3 regions of the Streptomyces sp. NPDC050658 genome follow, and region 1 is predicted to be linked to each of the others. Evidence: riboswitches for the same ligand, from Rfam matches in the RefSeq annotation. Region 1 holds a riboswitch; each other region holds the start of a gene.
The links. Region 1 has a riboswitch for cyclic di-AMP ahead of ACIBKX_RS21320 (M23 family metallopeptidase). Riboswitches for the same ligand answer to the same signal wherever they lie in the genome.

Region 1 (5,077 bases):
CGCCCGGCCGGTACTTGCCGGTGAGGAAGCCGGAGGCGAGCGAGTAGTACGGGACGGCGGCAAGGCCGGAGCGCGAGGCGACGTCCTGCAGCGAGCCCTCGTAGGTGTCGCGCGAGACCAGGTTGTAGTGCGGCTGGAGCGCCACATAGCGGGCGAGGCCCTCGCGGTCGGAGAAGTCGAGGGACTCCTGGAGGCGCTCGGCGGTCAGGTTGGACGCGGCGATGGCGCGCACCTTGCCGGAGTTCACCAGTTCGTCGAGCGCGCCGATGATCTCCTCGACGGGGACGCTCGGGTCGTCGAAGTGCGTGTAGTAGAGGTCTATGTAGTCGGTGCCGAGACGGCGCAGCGACTCCTCGGCACCGGACTTGATGGTGCTCGCGGACAGGCCCTTGTAGTCCGGGTGGGCGCCGACCTTGGTGGCGACGACGACATCGGAGCGATTGCCGCGCGCGCGGAGCCAGTTGCCGATGACGGTCTCGGACTCGCCGCCCTTGTTGCCCGGCGCCCAGGCCGAGTAGACGTCGGCGGTGTCGACGAAGTTGCCGCCCGCCGCGGTATAGGCGTCGAGCACGGCGAAGGACTGCGCCTCGTCGGCCGTCCAGCCGAAGACGTTGCCGCCCAGGGCGAGCGGGAAGACCTCGAGGTCGGAGGGGCCAAGCTTGCGTAGAGAAGTCATACGGGGCTCAACACGCCTACGGAGGCTGGCATTCCGTACAGCGGGATCCGAGTTCCGCACCGGCTCGGCTCGTGGGCATGCGAAGCCGGCAGCCCTGACGTCGGGGGGTTGCCGCCAGGACCGCCGGAGTTGATGGGGTGCCGCAGAGGGACCGGCCCTCAACCAGAGGGGATTCCTCAGAGGGACCGGCCCTCGGTCAGAGGCTTTTCCTCAGAGGGACTGACCCTTGCCCCGCAGCCACGCCGCCGGGTCGACCCCGGTGTCGTCGCCGCCGGGGTGGATCTCCAGGTGGAGGTGCGGCCCGGTGACATTGCCGGTGGCGCCCACGCGGCCGATGGTGTCGCCGGTGGTGACCTTCTGGCCGACGCTGACGCTCATCGAGGACTGGTGGTTGTACCAGATCTCCGTGCCGTCCTCGAGCTCCAGGATGGTGCGGTAGCCGTACGCCCCCGCCCAGCCGGCCTCCTTGATGGTGCCGGTGTGGATCGCCTTGAGGGGCGTACCCGTCGGCGCCGCGAAGTCGAGGCCGGTGTGGTAGCCGGAGGACCACATGGAGCCGGGCTGACCGAAGGTGCTGGTGAGCGTGTACGAAGCGAGGGGCAGGGTGTAGCTCTTGGCGAGCTTGGCCAGGCGCTCGGCCTCGGCCTTGCGCCGGGCCTCCTCTTCCGCCTTCTTCTTGGCGGCGGCCTTCGCGGCGGCGATCTTCTTCTCGGCCGCGGACTGCTCGGCGGCGGCCTGCGCGGCGGCCTTCTTGACGGCGGCTTCCTCGGCCGCCTTCTGGACCGCGTCGTCCGCCTGGTCCTGCTGGTTCTCGGCCTGCTCCATGATGCGGGCCCGCAGCGCCTCGCCCGCGCCCGTGGTGCCCTGCTGGGCCTCCTCGGCGCTGACGCCGGCGACGGAGAGCGGGGTGGCGCTCGCGACGCCCTCGCCGGAGGAGCCCGACTCGTCGGAGTCATCGGATATCAGCGAGCCCACGCCGGGAAGCGACTTGGCCTCCGGCAGCGAGTCCGTGACGGCCGAGATGTCCGGCATCTCGATGGAGACCGGGGGCTTGCCGCCCTGCGCGGTGGCGATGCCGCCCGCACCGACGGCGGCGATGACGCCCACGCCGAGCACGGTGGAGCTGCGGGCGAGTCCGCCGCCGCCCCTCTTGTGGACGCGGTGCCTGCCGCGGACGGGACGAATGGACTCCTCGGTGGGGTTCCACTCCTCCCAGGGCTCTTCGTCGTACGCACCGATCTCGTCGTCATTCGGTACGTAAACGGCTTGGGGGGCAGGCCGGTTGGACGCCACTGGGGCGCGCTCCTTTCCTTCCTTCTCGCCTACCGGGTTAGCTGACGGGTTCGGAGCAGGAAGGTCTCCTACGAACATCTGGCACGGATGCACAGATGCCCGATTCACCCCAATTGGTGGTTCCCCGGCTCCCTTTCGGGATTAGGCGCGTGCGCACGGAGCCGCCTCGAGTGACGGCTGGGACGACCGCGCTGCGTTATCGAACGTTAATAGACAGCGGTGCCGTATTCCAAGCCGTTCCGACTGATCGTTAACGCCTTTGGCCTGTACTTAACGGGACACCGAGGGCCGGAACGGGGCGAGTTGGCCGCACTTTTTCGCCCACCGGACCTTCACATCTCCTTGACAGTACGTCAGTTGTTATGCGGAGTGGTGTCTTTCAGTCACGGCCCGTGACATCGTCCCCAGGGCCCGGCCCGGCGTCCGGCGCCTCCGGCCGCCGAACCGCGAGCAGCGCCATGTCGTCGGTCCCGCCGCCGCCCGTGTGCCGGCGCACCTCCTCGACGAGCGTCGCGAGGAGTACGTCCGGTCCGTGCGGGCCGGGGAAGATCCGGCCGCCGAGCCGGGCCGCCGGGTTGTAGAACTCGCCGCGGATGTCCCGCGCCTCCGAGAGCCCGTCGGTGTAGAGCAGCAGCATCGCCCCCGGCGGGAACTCCGCCTCGTCGGCACGGTCCGGCCAGGCCCCCAGGTCACCCATCCCCAGCGGCAGCGCGGGCTCCCCCGGCGACAGCACGCACAGCCGTCCGTCACCGCGCAGGAGCAGCGGCTCGGGATGGCCCCGGTTGACGATGCGGATGACTCCGTCGCCGTGCGGGATCTCCGCGATGACGGCCGTGGTGAACCCCTCGAACGCGTCGAGTCCCTCGCGCCGCGTGCCCTCCCGCGCGAGCGCCCGCTCCAGCCGCTGTGCCACCGCCTCCAGCGTCGCCTCCTGCTCGGCCGCCTCGCGGAAGGCCCCGATGACCACGGCGACGGCGGCCACCGCGCCCATCCCCTTGCCGCGTACGTCGCCGACGATCAGCCGTACGCCGTGCGGGGTGTCCTGGACGGCGTACAGATCTCCCCCGATGAAGGCGTCGGCCTCCGCGGCCTCGTAGCGGGCGGCGACGTCGAGCCCTCCGATCCGGTGGTCGGGCTGCGGCAGGACGGCGCGCTGGGCGGTCTCGGAGATGGAACGGGCGGAGGCCAGCTGCTCGTCGCTTCTGCGTACGACACGGTTGATGAGGACGGCCAGCACGGCGACGGTCACCACGGTGAGCAGCTCGGTGACGGCCTCCACGTCGGTCGTGGTGCTGTTGCCGAAGTGCAGGGTGAGCACGGCGGCGCAGGAGGCGGCCCCGATGAGGCTGGTGCTGTGCAGCGAGTAGAAGGGGGCGGCGATCAGCGGGGCGGCGGTGAAGAGGGGAGCCGCGGTGAACTCCGGGGGCGTCGAGACGTCGTACACGACCCCGATGACGAGCAGCAGCCACGGCAGGAGCCGCACCAGGGCCCGCTCGTGCCGGACGTCGGGGCCTTCCCTCGGACGTCCTTCTCGCTGCCCCACCGCTGTCTCCCGCCGAAGTCCGCGCCCGGGACCAGCCCCATGACCGCACCTGTCCAGGCTTCCCGGAGCGGCGGCGGGCGGCGAGCGGTGTGGGCCGATCGGATGAAACGTGGGGGATACGGGAGAACGCCGAAGGCCCGGATCCAAGATCTGGATCCGGGCCTTCGGTCTTTAGTAGCGGGGACAGGATTTGAACCTGCGACCTCTGGGTTATGAGCCCAGCGAGCTACCGAGCTGCTCCACCCCGCGCCGTTGAAATGAACAGTACGCCATGTGGCGGGGTAAAAGCGAACCGGTTAACCGGCAGGGGCGCGGCTCACGCGTTCTGGGCATGCGTAAGGGTCTCCCAGGCCACGAACAGATCGTCCGTGCCCTCGGGCCGCCGCCGCTCCGTGAACTTCTCCGTCTCCGGAAGATCCAGCTTCAGCCGCTGCCCCAGGTGATTGAGCCCGACCTCGGTGTCGGGCCCCATGTCGCGCTGCACTTTCCCGCCGCACAGCCATTTCGGTGCCTTCGCGCCCAGCTGGTACTTGGAGTGGAATTCGAGCGCGGCCCGCAGCCGCTCCTTGACCTCGCCGTACAGGTCGACGCCCTGGTGCCAGGCGGTCTCCGCGATGTGCGCGGTGGCGGCGAGCGAGTAGCTGGCGTGCTTGAAGTTGCGGCAGGTCTCCTGGGAGATCCCGTCGGTGAAGGTCTTCTGGCCGAACCAGTACTTCTGGAGCTGCTCGGGGGTGTTGATTCCGCTGCCCTCGGGCGAGACGGGAAGCGGCCCGTCCGACTCCAGATAGAAGTAGGCCGGTACGCGGCCGCGGAAATGCGTCACGGCCTTCTCGAACGACTCGTGGTCGTCGAGGAACACCGCCATGCTGATGGTCGCGTCGGCCATCAGGAGATCCCAGTTCCCGTTGAAGTCGGCGGCGCCTTCCCGCACTTGGGGCAGATAGGCGTTGCGCAGCATCCGCTCGAAACGGAGCAGCTCGCCGTCGGTCCAGCCGTCGTACGAGTACCGGACGGCCTCGGCGGCGCGCGCCCACGAGGAGGCGGCCCAGGCGGTCTGCAGTCCGGCGCCGGCGTCCGTGTGCCGGGTGATCACCCGGGACCAGGCGTCCATGATCTGTACGGCCTTCTCGGCGTGCGCCCGGTCGCCGGTGATGTTCCAGAGCAGCGCCTGGGTGTACGCGGCGATGGCGTCCTCGCGCTCCTCGACGCAGCCCTGGCCGGGGCGGTCGTCGAACGGGCACTCCACGACGGGGTACGGCTTTGCCTGGTAGTCGGCGGCCGCGTACTTGCTGGCCCGCATCTGCTCGTACGCCCCCAGCCAGGGCTCCTCCCGCGCCGCCACATGCGCCCGCACCCGCGCCAGCTGGGCCTTGCTGACGAGCACTCCGGGGTGCTCGAAGGCGAGGTCGGCGGGGCGCGCCCGCTCGGTGGCCCCGCCGGAACCGCCACCGGAACCGCCGCAGGCCACGGCGGCGACCGCAAGCAGCGGCACGAGCGCCAACACCACAGCCCGCCTTACGGAACCCATGCCGCACCTCCGGATCGACCCCCCGGAAGCCTCAGCG
Region 2 (5,077 bases), on a different contig from region 1:
CAGGCACTGGTGGACGAGCTGATCGACCGTCTGCAGGAGCTGCCGCGCCCGCTGGACCTGTACTCCGAGTTCTGTCTGGCGCTGCCCACCCAGGTGATCGCCCTGCTCCTTGGAGTGCCGCAGGAGGACTACCGCACCTTCGCCAAGCAGAGCCGGCAGGTGCTGAGCCTGGACAACCCCGAGGTGTCGTGGGCCGCGTTCAACGACATGAACGACTATCTGAACCGGCTCATCGAGGAGAAGGAGCGCGCGCCCAAGGACGACCTGATCAGCCGTCTGATCGTCGACCGGGTGCAGACCGGCGAGCTGGCCCGGGAGGGCCTGCTGCCGATGGTCCGCTTCATCCTCGTCTCCGGCTACGAGACCACGACCAGTCAGATCGCGCTGAGCGCACTGACGCTGATGACCAACCCGAAGGTCCGTACGGAGCTGATGGAGAAGCCCGAGGAGCGGATCGCGGCGTTCGTCGAGGAGTCGCTGCGCTTCTGGTCGGTCTCGCAGGACAACGTGCTGCGGGTGGTCGATGCGGACATGGAGTACTCCGGGGCGAAGATGTCGGTGGGCGAACTGGTGATCCTGGCCGTGCCCGCGGCCAACCACGACGCGCAGGCGTTCCCCGACCCGGAGAACTTCGACCTGCAGCGGGGCGAGAACCGGCACGTCGCCTTCGGGTTCGGCACCCACCTGTGCGCGGGCGCCTCGCTGGCCCGCCGCGAGGTGGAGATCGCCATCACCACGCTCTTCTCCCGCCTGCCCGACCTGCGCCTGGTGGGCAAGGCCGAGGAACTGCCCTTCCGCCACGAGAGCCTGGTGTACGGCCTGGACTGCCTGCCGGTGACCTGGTAGCACCACAGGTCCGCAACGCCGCGCCCGGCGGGTGCGGCACTGGTCCGTCCGTTGTGTGCGGTGGCGGACGGGCCAGTGCCGCGCCGCCGGGCCGCGGCATGCCCTGCCTCTCTTCTGTACGTCTCTTCTGTGTACGTCCGTCAGCGGCGCGCCCGCGACGGACGGCCGACCGGCCGTCGTGTCTGCCTGCGGACGCGGCGGCCGCAGCCGTGCCGGCCTCCGGGCAGACGGGCAGGCGGGCAGGCGGGCGGGCGGGCCCGCTCCAGCCCCCCTCAACCACAGGCCGACTGGCCGTCGACCGAAACCTGACCGGGTGTCAATCGATCCTCGAACGGGGGCGGGCAGAGTCGGAGCATCAACCTGCACGGGAAGGCAGAGGCAGGCAGCGATACCGGCGGAGCGGCCGGGCACCGGTGACACCGGACGCCCGCCACCGCGACCGGCCGGCTGCCGCCTCGGAGGCACTTGCCCGGACCGCCGCGATCCGGCGGGACCGGAAAGACCTCCCGCACCACACCAGCCCCCTCCGCCCCATATCTGACTTGCCTGCCGCGCCGGGATCCGGCCGGCGGGACGGATGTCCGCACGGTGAACGCGACCGGCCCACAAGGCCATCGAGCGCTGCCGCTCCACCCCGAGCGGCACTCACCGGCGGTCGGATCGGCCGCTGTGCGTCCGCACCTCCGCGACGCACGGCGGCCGACTTGCGTGCGCACACGCCATCCACCCCAACTCACCGGCAAGAAACGGGAGTTGACGGCTGCGCACCCGAGACATCCCCGACCGGGCTTCCGGCGGGTCTTGAGCGGTTCTCGACCGGACGGGAGCACGCTGGCCGGATCGGAACGCCCCGGGCGCGGTCCGGGGCGGCGTACCCCGACGAAGGGAGACCCGGTGAACGACGAGCCGGCGGATTACAGCAGGCCATTCCGACCCATCTCGCCCTATGCGCCGCCGCTGCGGCTGGCCGGCGCGGACGACGACGCGGCGGTCGCGGACGAGCCGCACATCGTCCGAGGCATCGACTGACCCCCCACCGGCGTGCCGGTGCAAAGGCCCGCTCAGCCCCGACGGTCCGCCAGGCCCTGGCGCCCGGCCCGGATCCGGTCGGCGCTCCACATGCCCACCCCCGCCAGCACGGCGACGGCGACGGCGTACAGCGGCAGCCACAGGGTCGTGGTGGCCGACAGGCAGTCGGCGACGGCGTCGTGGCGGTGGATGTCCTGGGCGCGGGCCAGGGCGGCCGGGTCGCGGCCGGCCAGGCCGGCGAGGGCGGCCTCGGTGCGGATGCTCTCGTAGGCGCCCAGCGCGGGACACCGCGCGCGGGTGCCCGGCATCGGGAACAGCCAGGCCCAGCGCTGCAGCAGGGGGGCCAGGGCGATCGCCGCGCACAGGCCGAGGACCAGGCAGTAGGCGGCGAGGTTCGCGGTGTAGGCGGAGCGCAGGCCGGGTGTCCAGGCGGGCCTGCGGTAGAGGCACAGGAGCACGGCCAGCAGTGTCACGCCGATGTAGGTGGCGAACCACTGCCAGGAGCCCTGGGCGAGCGCGGCGGTCAGCACGGCGCCGAGGGCGATGCCGATGACGCCGGACTGGTCGGGAACATGGCGGCGCGCGCCGGGCTGGTCCATGGCCTCTCCTGCCTGGTGTGGCCCTCAGCATCCCGGCGCACCGCCCCCGCGGCCCGCCGCCATGCCGCGCGGTGGCCCGGATGAGGCTCAGTAGGGGCCGTTGACGTTGTCGATCGATCCGTAGCGGTCGGCGGCGTAGTTGCAGGCGGCGGTGATGTTGGCGACGGGGTCGAAGCTGTCGGTGGAGGTGCCGGGCAGGTGGTAGGCGTCGAAGGTGGGGCCGATGACCTGGAGGAGTCCCTTGGAGGGGGTGCCCGCGGCGGCGTTGGAGTCCCAGTTGTTGATGGCCAGCGGGTTGCCGGAGGACTCGCGCATGATGTTGCGGTGGATCCCCTCGTAGCTGCCGGGGATGCCGTGCCGGGCCATGATGTCGAGCGATTCCCTGATCCACCCGTCGAGGTTGTCGGCGTACGCCTTCTTGGCCGCGGCGGGCTGGGCGGTGCTCTTGCGCTCGGAACGATCGGCCCGCTCGGAGGAGCCCCGCGAGCCGGCCCCCTCCTCCGCGCCGAGGGCGAGCTTGACCCCCGGCCGGATCAGCCGCGGATCATCCCCGAGCACGCTCCGGTTGTCCTGATAGAGCTTCTTCCAGCTGCCGTGCCGGGAGTGCTCACGGGCGATCTTGGTGAGGGTGTCGCCCGGGACGACGACGTAGCTCCCCGGGGCGGCGGACGGCTTGGCCGCCGGGGCCTGCGCCGCACCGGCAGCGGTCGCACCCAGGACCGGAAGAACGAGCACGGCCCCACCCGTGCCTGCGACGGCGATACCCCGCCTGAACGAACCGGACTTGGGACGACGGTGCTTTCCCTTTGCGGGCATGACGAATTCCTCTCCGTCGCCTGCGAGGTGAGCTGTCGGGTTCGGACGGGAGATGTCCGGCCGCCGCGAAAGCGACTTCACCCCGAGCCGCTCCGGAAACCGGACCGGCGGCCTACCTGGGTCCCCCGCTCCTGCCGGGCGCGAGTCAGTGAATGGGAAGGTAAAAGGCTTTCCGGCCGGCGGCAGGATTCGGCGTTCCGCCCGGATCGACGGTGACGCTAGGCGAGAAAACCCAAACGAAACAAGCCCCAAATTTGCAAAAGAAACGACCAAAGCGAACCCCCGACAACCGGAAACCCCCGCCCCCGCATGATCGAGAATCCCAACTTCTTTGCACGCAACGGAAATGACGCCGACCGGACGCCGGAAGCACGGCCGCCGCTGTGACCCGTTTCACCGAACGAAATGCAACCAGATATAAGACCCGAAGCCCCCAGGGATGCGCCATCCCACCCGTAGAGCGCTAGTCATAGCAAAAACCCGCATAAATCACCAAGCACACCCAAAGCCAATTTCCGAATCAATCGGACATACGGCGGATGTTGTCATCCATGAAAAAAGAGGCCCAGCCCATCGGCGGCTGACCACACCGCTGACACACGCACCGACATCGCTGCAACCGCGCGCCCACCAGCAGTGGCACCCCCCCGGCGCACGGACGCTTCCCGACCGCTCCCGAGCACCGCGGCACCCCCACCCCCTGACCAGGATGTACACAACCGTGCCACCTGATCACCGCAGCCCCTGCCAAGGAGCCACACCGGCCTCCACCTGAGTCCTGGACCGGTCCCCACACGGCGAGGCGACGCCGACCGACCCACCGACGACCCCCTCCGGACAGGCCGCCGCAAAAGCCCCCGCAAGCCGACCGACCAGAGCCGCCGCGCACGGATGCGGATCACCCGATGGCATGACCGCGTAGACACCGCGGGCCGGAGGATCGACCAGACCCACCGTGGTGACATCGGCCCGCAACGCACCCGCCAGCACCCCGGGAATCAACGCGATGGCATGACCGGTCGCCACCAGAGCCAGCTTGCCGGGCAGATCAGCCGCAGCGAGGTCGACACGGGCACTGACCCCGGCGCGGGCGGCATGCCGACGCAACAACGCCGCCGAACCATCGTTGTCCTCCACCCACGTCTGATCACCCAGCACCTCAATGGACACCGGCCCACCCCCGGCCCGCGGATGACCCAGCGGCAGCGCGACGACCATCGCATCCAGCCCCAGCAACCGATGCTCGACCCGAGGATCATGAGGCAGCCCCGGCGGAGCATCCGTCACCACGGCAACATCGAGATCACCGGCAACCACACGCTCGTACAGCGAAGCACTCAGCCCCGGCAACAGACTCCACCGGACAGCCTCACCCTGCTCCAGCAAAGCCCGCAGAGCCTCCGGAACAACCCCCGCGGCAAGAGAAGGAGTCGCACCGACCGCCAGCACCCGACCCAAACCCCCCTCACCCGTATCCCGCGCGGCCCGGACCGCCCGATCGGCCTCGTTCAGCGTGACCAGAGCATGACGCCGGAACACCTCACCGGCCGACGTCACACGCACACCACGCGCATGACGCTCCATCAACGGCACACCGACCTGCCGCTCCAGCCCGGCGATCTGCCGGGACACCGCCGACTGCGTGTGATGAAGCTCGGCAGCCGCCGCCGACAACGACCCCAGCCGACACACCGTCACGAAGGTCCGCCACACCGTCAAATCCATGCCGCCCAGTATGAACAGCCGATATGCGAACCACGCAGAACAGCCATGCGACACCTGCGCTT
Region 3 (5,077 bases), on a different contig from region 1:
ACCGGGAGGAGCAGCTGCGCATCGGCGTCACCGACAGTCACCCCCGCTATCCCAAGCGGCTGCCCGCCGCCGTCCAGCAGGACAACGGCCGCGGCATGGTGATCATCCGCTGGCTGACCGTCGAATGCGGCGGCAGGCTCTCGGTCACCCCCACCCCCGAGGGCGGCAAGACCGTCTGGATCGCGCTGCCGTGGACATCGGCGCTCCGGGGCGAGGCGCAGGCGCCGTCCCCGTCGACCTCCACCCGCTGAGCCCGCCCGGCGCTCAGCCCGTCGACCGCCCGAACGCGCCGCGCAGCAGGGCCCGGAAGGTGTCGGCCGCCGGATGCGCGCCGTCGGCGCGGTACACGACGGAGATGGTGCGCCGCAGATCGCCCGGTTCCAGCGGCCGCATGCCCACCGGCGTGGCCGCCGTCCGCGCCACCATCTCCGGTACGACGGCGACGCCGAGCCCCGCGCTGACCAGCGCGCACACCAGCGCGTACCCCGGCGTCTCGACGAGCACCGAAGGCGTCGCCCCGGCCCGCGCCAGCGCGGACTCCACGCCCTGGCGGGGCGGATGCGTCGGCGCCATGCTGATCAGCGGCTGGCCGGCCAGCTCGGCGAGCGGCAGCCGTGCGGAGACACCCGCGAGGGCGTGCCCCGGCGAGGTCACCAGGACCAACTCCTCGACCAGGACGGGCTCGGCGGACACCGAGGCGGGCAGCGGCACCGGCTCTCCCGGTTCGTACGTATGGGTGAGCGCGAGGTCGACCTCACCCGCCGCCACCGCCGCGACACCGGACGGCGGCTCATAGCCGCGGACCGTCAGCTCGATGTCCGGATGGGCCCGGCGGAACGCGGTCAGCGCGGGCGGCACCAGATGGATTCCCGCGGTGGTGAAGGTGCCCACCCTTAGCCGGCCCCCGGACAGGCCGGCGAGCTGGGCCAGTTCATGCCGGGCCCGCTCCATCTCGGCGAGCACCCGGCGGGCCCGCGCGAGCAGCAGCTCTCCCGCGCCGGTCAGCCGCGCCCCGCGGTGGTGCCGCACCAGGAGCGCGGTCCCCGCCTCCCGCTCCAGCTTGGCCAGTTGCTGGGAGAGGGCGGGCACGGTGTAGCCGAGACGCTCGGCGGCGCGGGTGATCGAACCGGCCTCGGAGACCGCCACCAGTGCGGCGAGCCGCGTCGGGTCGTACATGGAGTCTCCGGTGTCTCCCGGTGCGGACGTGGGGGGAGGAGAGTAAACGGCTGCTTAAGGCAGGCCCAGGATATTCCACATACCTGCTGAAGGCAGAAGAACGGCAGGGTGGAGGCATGGACGCACAACTGGTCGCCTTCACCGGAGTCGCCGCGGGCATGGTCGCCATGCCGGGCGCCGATTTCGCCGTCGTGGTGCGCAACGCACTCGCCTCCCGCCGCGCCGGGGTCGTCTGTGCGATCGGTGTCGCGGGCGGGCTCCTGGTGCACACGGCGCTCGCGGTGGCCGGGGTCGCCGCCGTGCTCGCCGCGGTCCCCGCCCTCTTCCGGGCGCTGCAGATCGTCGGCGGCGGCTATGTGCTGTACCTGGGCTGCCGCGCCCTGCGCTCGGCGGTGCGGCAGCGGCGGGGAGCCGACGGGCGGGTGGGCCAGGCACCGCAGGGTGCGGGCGGCAGCCTGCGGCAGGGTTTCCTCACCAACGCCCTCAACCCCAAGGCGCCCATCACGTTCCTCAGCGTGCTGCCGCAGTTCGTGCCCGCGGGCAGCCCGGCGATGCCGCGGACGCTGCTGCTCGCGTCGATCATCGTGGCCCTCGCCCTGGTGTGGTTCCCGGTCGTCGCGCTCCTGGTGGACCGGCTGGGCCGCTGGCTGCGCAGACCGCGTACCGCCCGTGCCATCGAGGGAGCCACCGGAGGAGCGCTGACCCTGCTCGGCTCCGTGCTGCTCGTCGAGGCGCTGGTCGCCTGACCCGGGAGTGCGCCGAGCGTGACCTGGGAGTGCGCCGAGCGTGACCTAGGAGTGTGCCGAGCGGCGTACGAGGCGGGGGAGCACGCCCCACAGGCCCGCGCACACGGCCAGCGTGCCCGCGCTCGCGATCACCCCGCCGACGCGGCCCACCGACACGTCCACGACCAGGAGCACGGAACCGGCGAGGGCGAACATCAGGACCGCCATGCCGAGCCGCGCCAGATGCGAGGAGACCCGCACGATCAGCGGCTTGGAACGCTGCTGGAACAGCGCCCTGTGCACCGCGGCCGGCGCCGTGAACAGGGCGGCCGCGAGGACGGCGAGCAGCAGCGTCGTGACGTACGTGGCGCGCTGCACGGTGTCCAGGGACGGGAAGCGCGGGGTGAAGGCGAGGGTCAGCAGGAACGCGAAGAGGATCTGCACCCCGGTCTGTGTGACCCTCAACTCCTGGAGGATCTCCGAGAAGTTGCGGTCGGCGCGTTCGAAGTCGGTCTCGTGGCGGCTGTCGTGAGCGGCGCGTGAGCCGTTGTTGTCGGCCATGGCGCACGAGTATCCGTGTCGCGCGACGCCAAGCGCGGTGGGCGCGCCGGGCGGGCGACGCGGCAGCCGGGACGGCCGCGTCCCTCGCCCGGCGCCGGGTCAGCGGACCCTGCCGTACCAGACGCTCTTGGTCCAGATCTTCTCCAGACGGACCACGGTGTTCGACTTGGGCGCGTGCCAGATGCGGCCCTTACCGGCGTAGATGCCGACGTGGTAGACGTTCCGGCCGGAGTGGAAGAAGACCAGGTCGCCGCGCGTGCGGTTGGCCGCGGAGATGTGCCGGGTCTTGTTGTACTGCTGTGCGGCCGTGCGCGGCAGCTTCTTGCCCGCCCGCTTGAACGAGTAGAGGGTCAGGCCCGAGCAGTCGAACCGGTTCGGCCCCGCGGCTCCGTAGCGGTACGGGGAGCCCTTCTTCGCCGCGGCGATCTTCAGGGCCTTCGTCCCGTGTGTCGCGGCCTGGGCCTCCGTCGTGAGCCCGGGGGCCACGAGGGTGCCGCCGACGACGGCGAGCGTGAGGGCCGAGGCGGAGCCGGCCCTGGTGAGCAGCGACGGAACATGATTCAGCGCGGTCATGCGCAACCCTTCGTCAGCCGCCTGTGAAGGATGACCTGTCGGATTCGGGCTGACAAAGTTGCCCGGCCGCGTACTGCGGCTTCACCCCAAGGGCCGTTGTCCGGACGTCCGGACGGGCCCGTCGTGCCTGGGTCCTCCACTCCTGCCGGTGCACCGATGTCGACCGGTCATCCGGGCGGCGGCAGGACTCGGCGTCCGCCCGGACCGCCCCGCCGCTGTGGCGGGGGCTTGTCGTCGGAAGGGATCTTGACCCGTCAACAGCCCGAAAACCGAGCCGAAACGGCGTTTTGTGAGGCTCCTCACGGCTGAACCGTTCGGGTGGACAACGTCGGATAAGGCAACCCTTCGCGGGCCTCGACGATCGCTCTACCAGCACCGGAAGGAGACATTCCGGCCCTCGCGTACACCTCTGGCGCAACTGTGGCCGACTCCGTTGACGAGGACCTGCTACGCCGAACGAGGTAGCCCGTCTGGTCCGTTTAAGACCCGCCCCGGACGGCTACTGCGCTGCGGGGCAGCCGACTTGAGGGGGATTCAGGGGGATTCAGGACGACTGCCGGGGCGGGACGGTGACGCGGGAGGAACGCCGCTCCCCGTCGAGCACGCGCAGCGCGCGGGCCAACGTCGGTGCGTGCACGGCGCTCTCGCCCCGCTGGTGCATGAGCGTCAGCGCGTCGCGCAGTGCTGTGGCGCTGGAGACCAGCGCCTGGGCGGCGCGCAGGCCGCCGTAGGTGTCCGAGGCGCGGGCCGGATTGATCCGGCCGAGCAGATCGACCACTTCGAGATAGCGGTCGATCAACTCGCCCTCGGCGCGGGTGAGTGCGGGCAGCGGCGGCAGTTCGGGCGGCAGCATCGACGGCTCACCTCGCGTCCGGGACGCGCGCCGAGGACTTGCGGCTCGGCACGATCCGGTCGATCAGGCCGTACGCGACGGCCTCCGGGGCGTCGAGGATCTTGTCCCGCTCGATGTCCGCCGTGATGCGGTCGGGGCTCTGGCCCGTGTGCCGTACGAGGAGTTCCTCGAGGAGCGAGCGGGTGCGCAGGATCTCGTCGGCCTGGATCGCGAGGTCGGAGGTCTGGCCCTGGATCGGCTCGCTGATCGACGGCTGATGGATCAACACCCGTGCGCCGGGCAGGGCGGAGCGCTTTGTGGGCGTGCCCGCGGCGAGCAGCACGGCCGCCGCCGACGCGGCCTGTCCCAGGCAGGTCGTCTCCACGTCACAGGTGACGAACCGCATCGTGTCGTAGATCGCCGTCATCGCGCTGAACGAGCCGCCGGGGGAGTTGATGTAGAGCGAGATGTCGCGGTCCGGCGCCAGATATTCGAGGTGCATGAACTGCGCCATCACGTCATTGGCCGAGGTGTCGTCGATCGGGGTGCCCAGAAAGACGATCCGCTCCTCAAGCAGCTTCGAATACGGGTCGAGGGTCCGCTTCCCCGAGCTGGTGCGCTCGGTGAACTCGGGCAGGACATATCGGGCGGACGGTCGGTTCATGGCGCGTCACTCCTCATCACCGGGGCCGGATGCGCGGCCCGAGGCTTCTTGTATAAAATGTACAGGACGTACGTAACGCGTGCGGCATCGACGCGGGCTTGGGTGAACGGCCGGGTGACTGACGGCAGTTGTCTGGGGTACAGGGCGTGACATGCGAATGAGTCTGGTGGATGTGGGTTCGAGAACGGTCCGTCTGGTTGTCGCCGACGCGGTGGACGGGGTTCCACTGCCGGTGCACACGGCGAAGTGGCGGCTGCGGCTCTCCGAACAGGTCGAGCCGGCGGGGGCGATACCCGAACAATCGGTGCGGCAGCTGGTCAGAGCGGTCTCCGCGGCCGCCGAGACCGCGAGAAGATGGGGCGCAACGGAGCCGCTCGCCTTCGCCACGGCGGTCGTCCGCAACGCGCCGAACAGGCTGGAGGTCCTGCGGGCGGTACGGGCGGAGACGGGCATCCCGCTGTGCACCCTGCCGGGCGAGGTGGAGGCCGAGCTGACGTTCCTCGGCGCCCGGCGCTGGATGGGCTGGCGGGCCGGGCCGCTCGCCCT

Region 2: another riboswitch for cyclic di-AMP. It lies ahead of ACIBKX_RS39650 (LysM peptidoglycan-binding domain-containing protein); the one in region 1 lies ahead of ACIBKX_RS21320 (M23 family metallopeptidase).
Region 3: another riboswitch for cyclic di-AMP. It lies ahead of ACIBKX_RS16835 (C40 family peptidase); the one in region 1 lies ahead of ACIBKX_RS21320 (M23 family metallopeptidase).

Annotation. Positions count from the first base shown of each region.
Region 1 covers NZ_JBITGM010000006.1:20,740-25,816, forward strand. The annotation lists gene ACIBKX_RS21315 (aldo/keto reductase) at 1-676, opposite strand, end outside; gene ACIBKX_RS21320 (M23 family metallopeptidase) at 887-1,969, opposite strand; cyclic di-AMP (ydaO/yuaA leader) riboswitch at 1,981-2,127, opposite strand; gene ACIBKX_RS21325 (PP2C family protein-serine/threonine phosphatase) at 2,349-3,512, opposite strand; tRNA gene ACIBKX_RS21330 (tRNA-Met) at 3,688-3,761, opposite strand; gene ACIBKX_RS21335 (alginate lyase family protein) at 3,829-5,040, opposite strand.
Region 2 covers NZ_JBITGM010000020.1:2,259-7,335, reverse strand. The annotation lists gene ACIBKX_RS39665 (cytochrome P450) at 1-846, shown strand, start outside; gene ACIBKX_RS39660 (hypothetical protein) at 1,741-1,875, shown strand; gene ACIBKX_RS39655 (hypothetical protein) at 1,908-2,474, opposite strand; gene ACIBKX_RS39650 (LysM peptidoglycan-binding domain-containing protein) at 2,562-3,290, opposite strand; cyclic di-AMP (ydaO/yuaA leader) riboswitch at 3,295-3,451, opposite strand; gene ACIBKX_RS39645 (LysR family transcriptional regulator) at 4,023-5,015, opposite strand.
Region 3 covers NZ_JBITGM010000004.1:267,129-272,205, reverse strand. The annotation lists gene ACIBKX_RS16855 (ATP-binding protein) at 1-251, shown strand, start outside; gene ACIBKX_RS16850 (LysR family transcriptional regulator) at 265-1,176, opposite strand; gene ACIBKX_RS16845 (LysE family translocator) at 1,293-1,922, shown strand; gene ACIBKX_RS16840 (DUF6328 family protein) at 1,968-2,462, opposite strand; gene ACIBKX_RS16835 (C40 family peptidase) at 2,562-3,035, opposite strand; cyclic di-AMP (ydaO/yuaA leader) riboswitch at 3,039-3,210, opposite strand; gene ACIBKX_RS16830 (hypothetical protein) at 3,580-3,888, opposite strand; gene ACIBKX_RS16825 (ATP-dependent Clp protease proteolytic subunit) at 3,896-4,531, opposite strand; gene ACIBKX_RS16820 (Ppx/GppA family phosphatase) at 4,683-5,077, shown strand, end outside.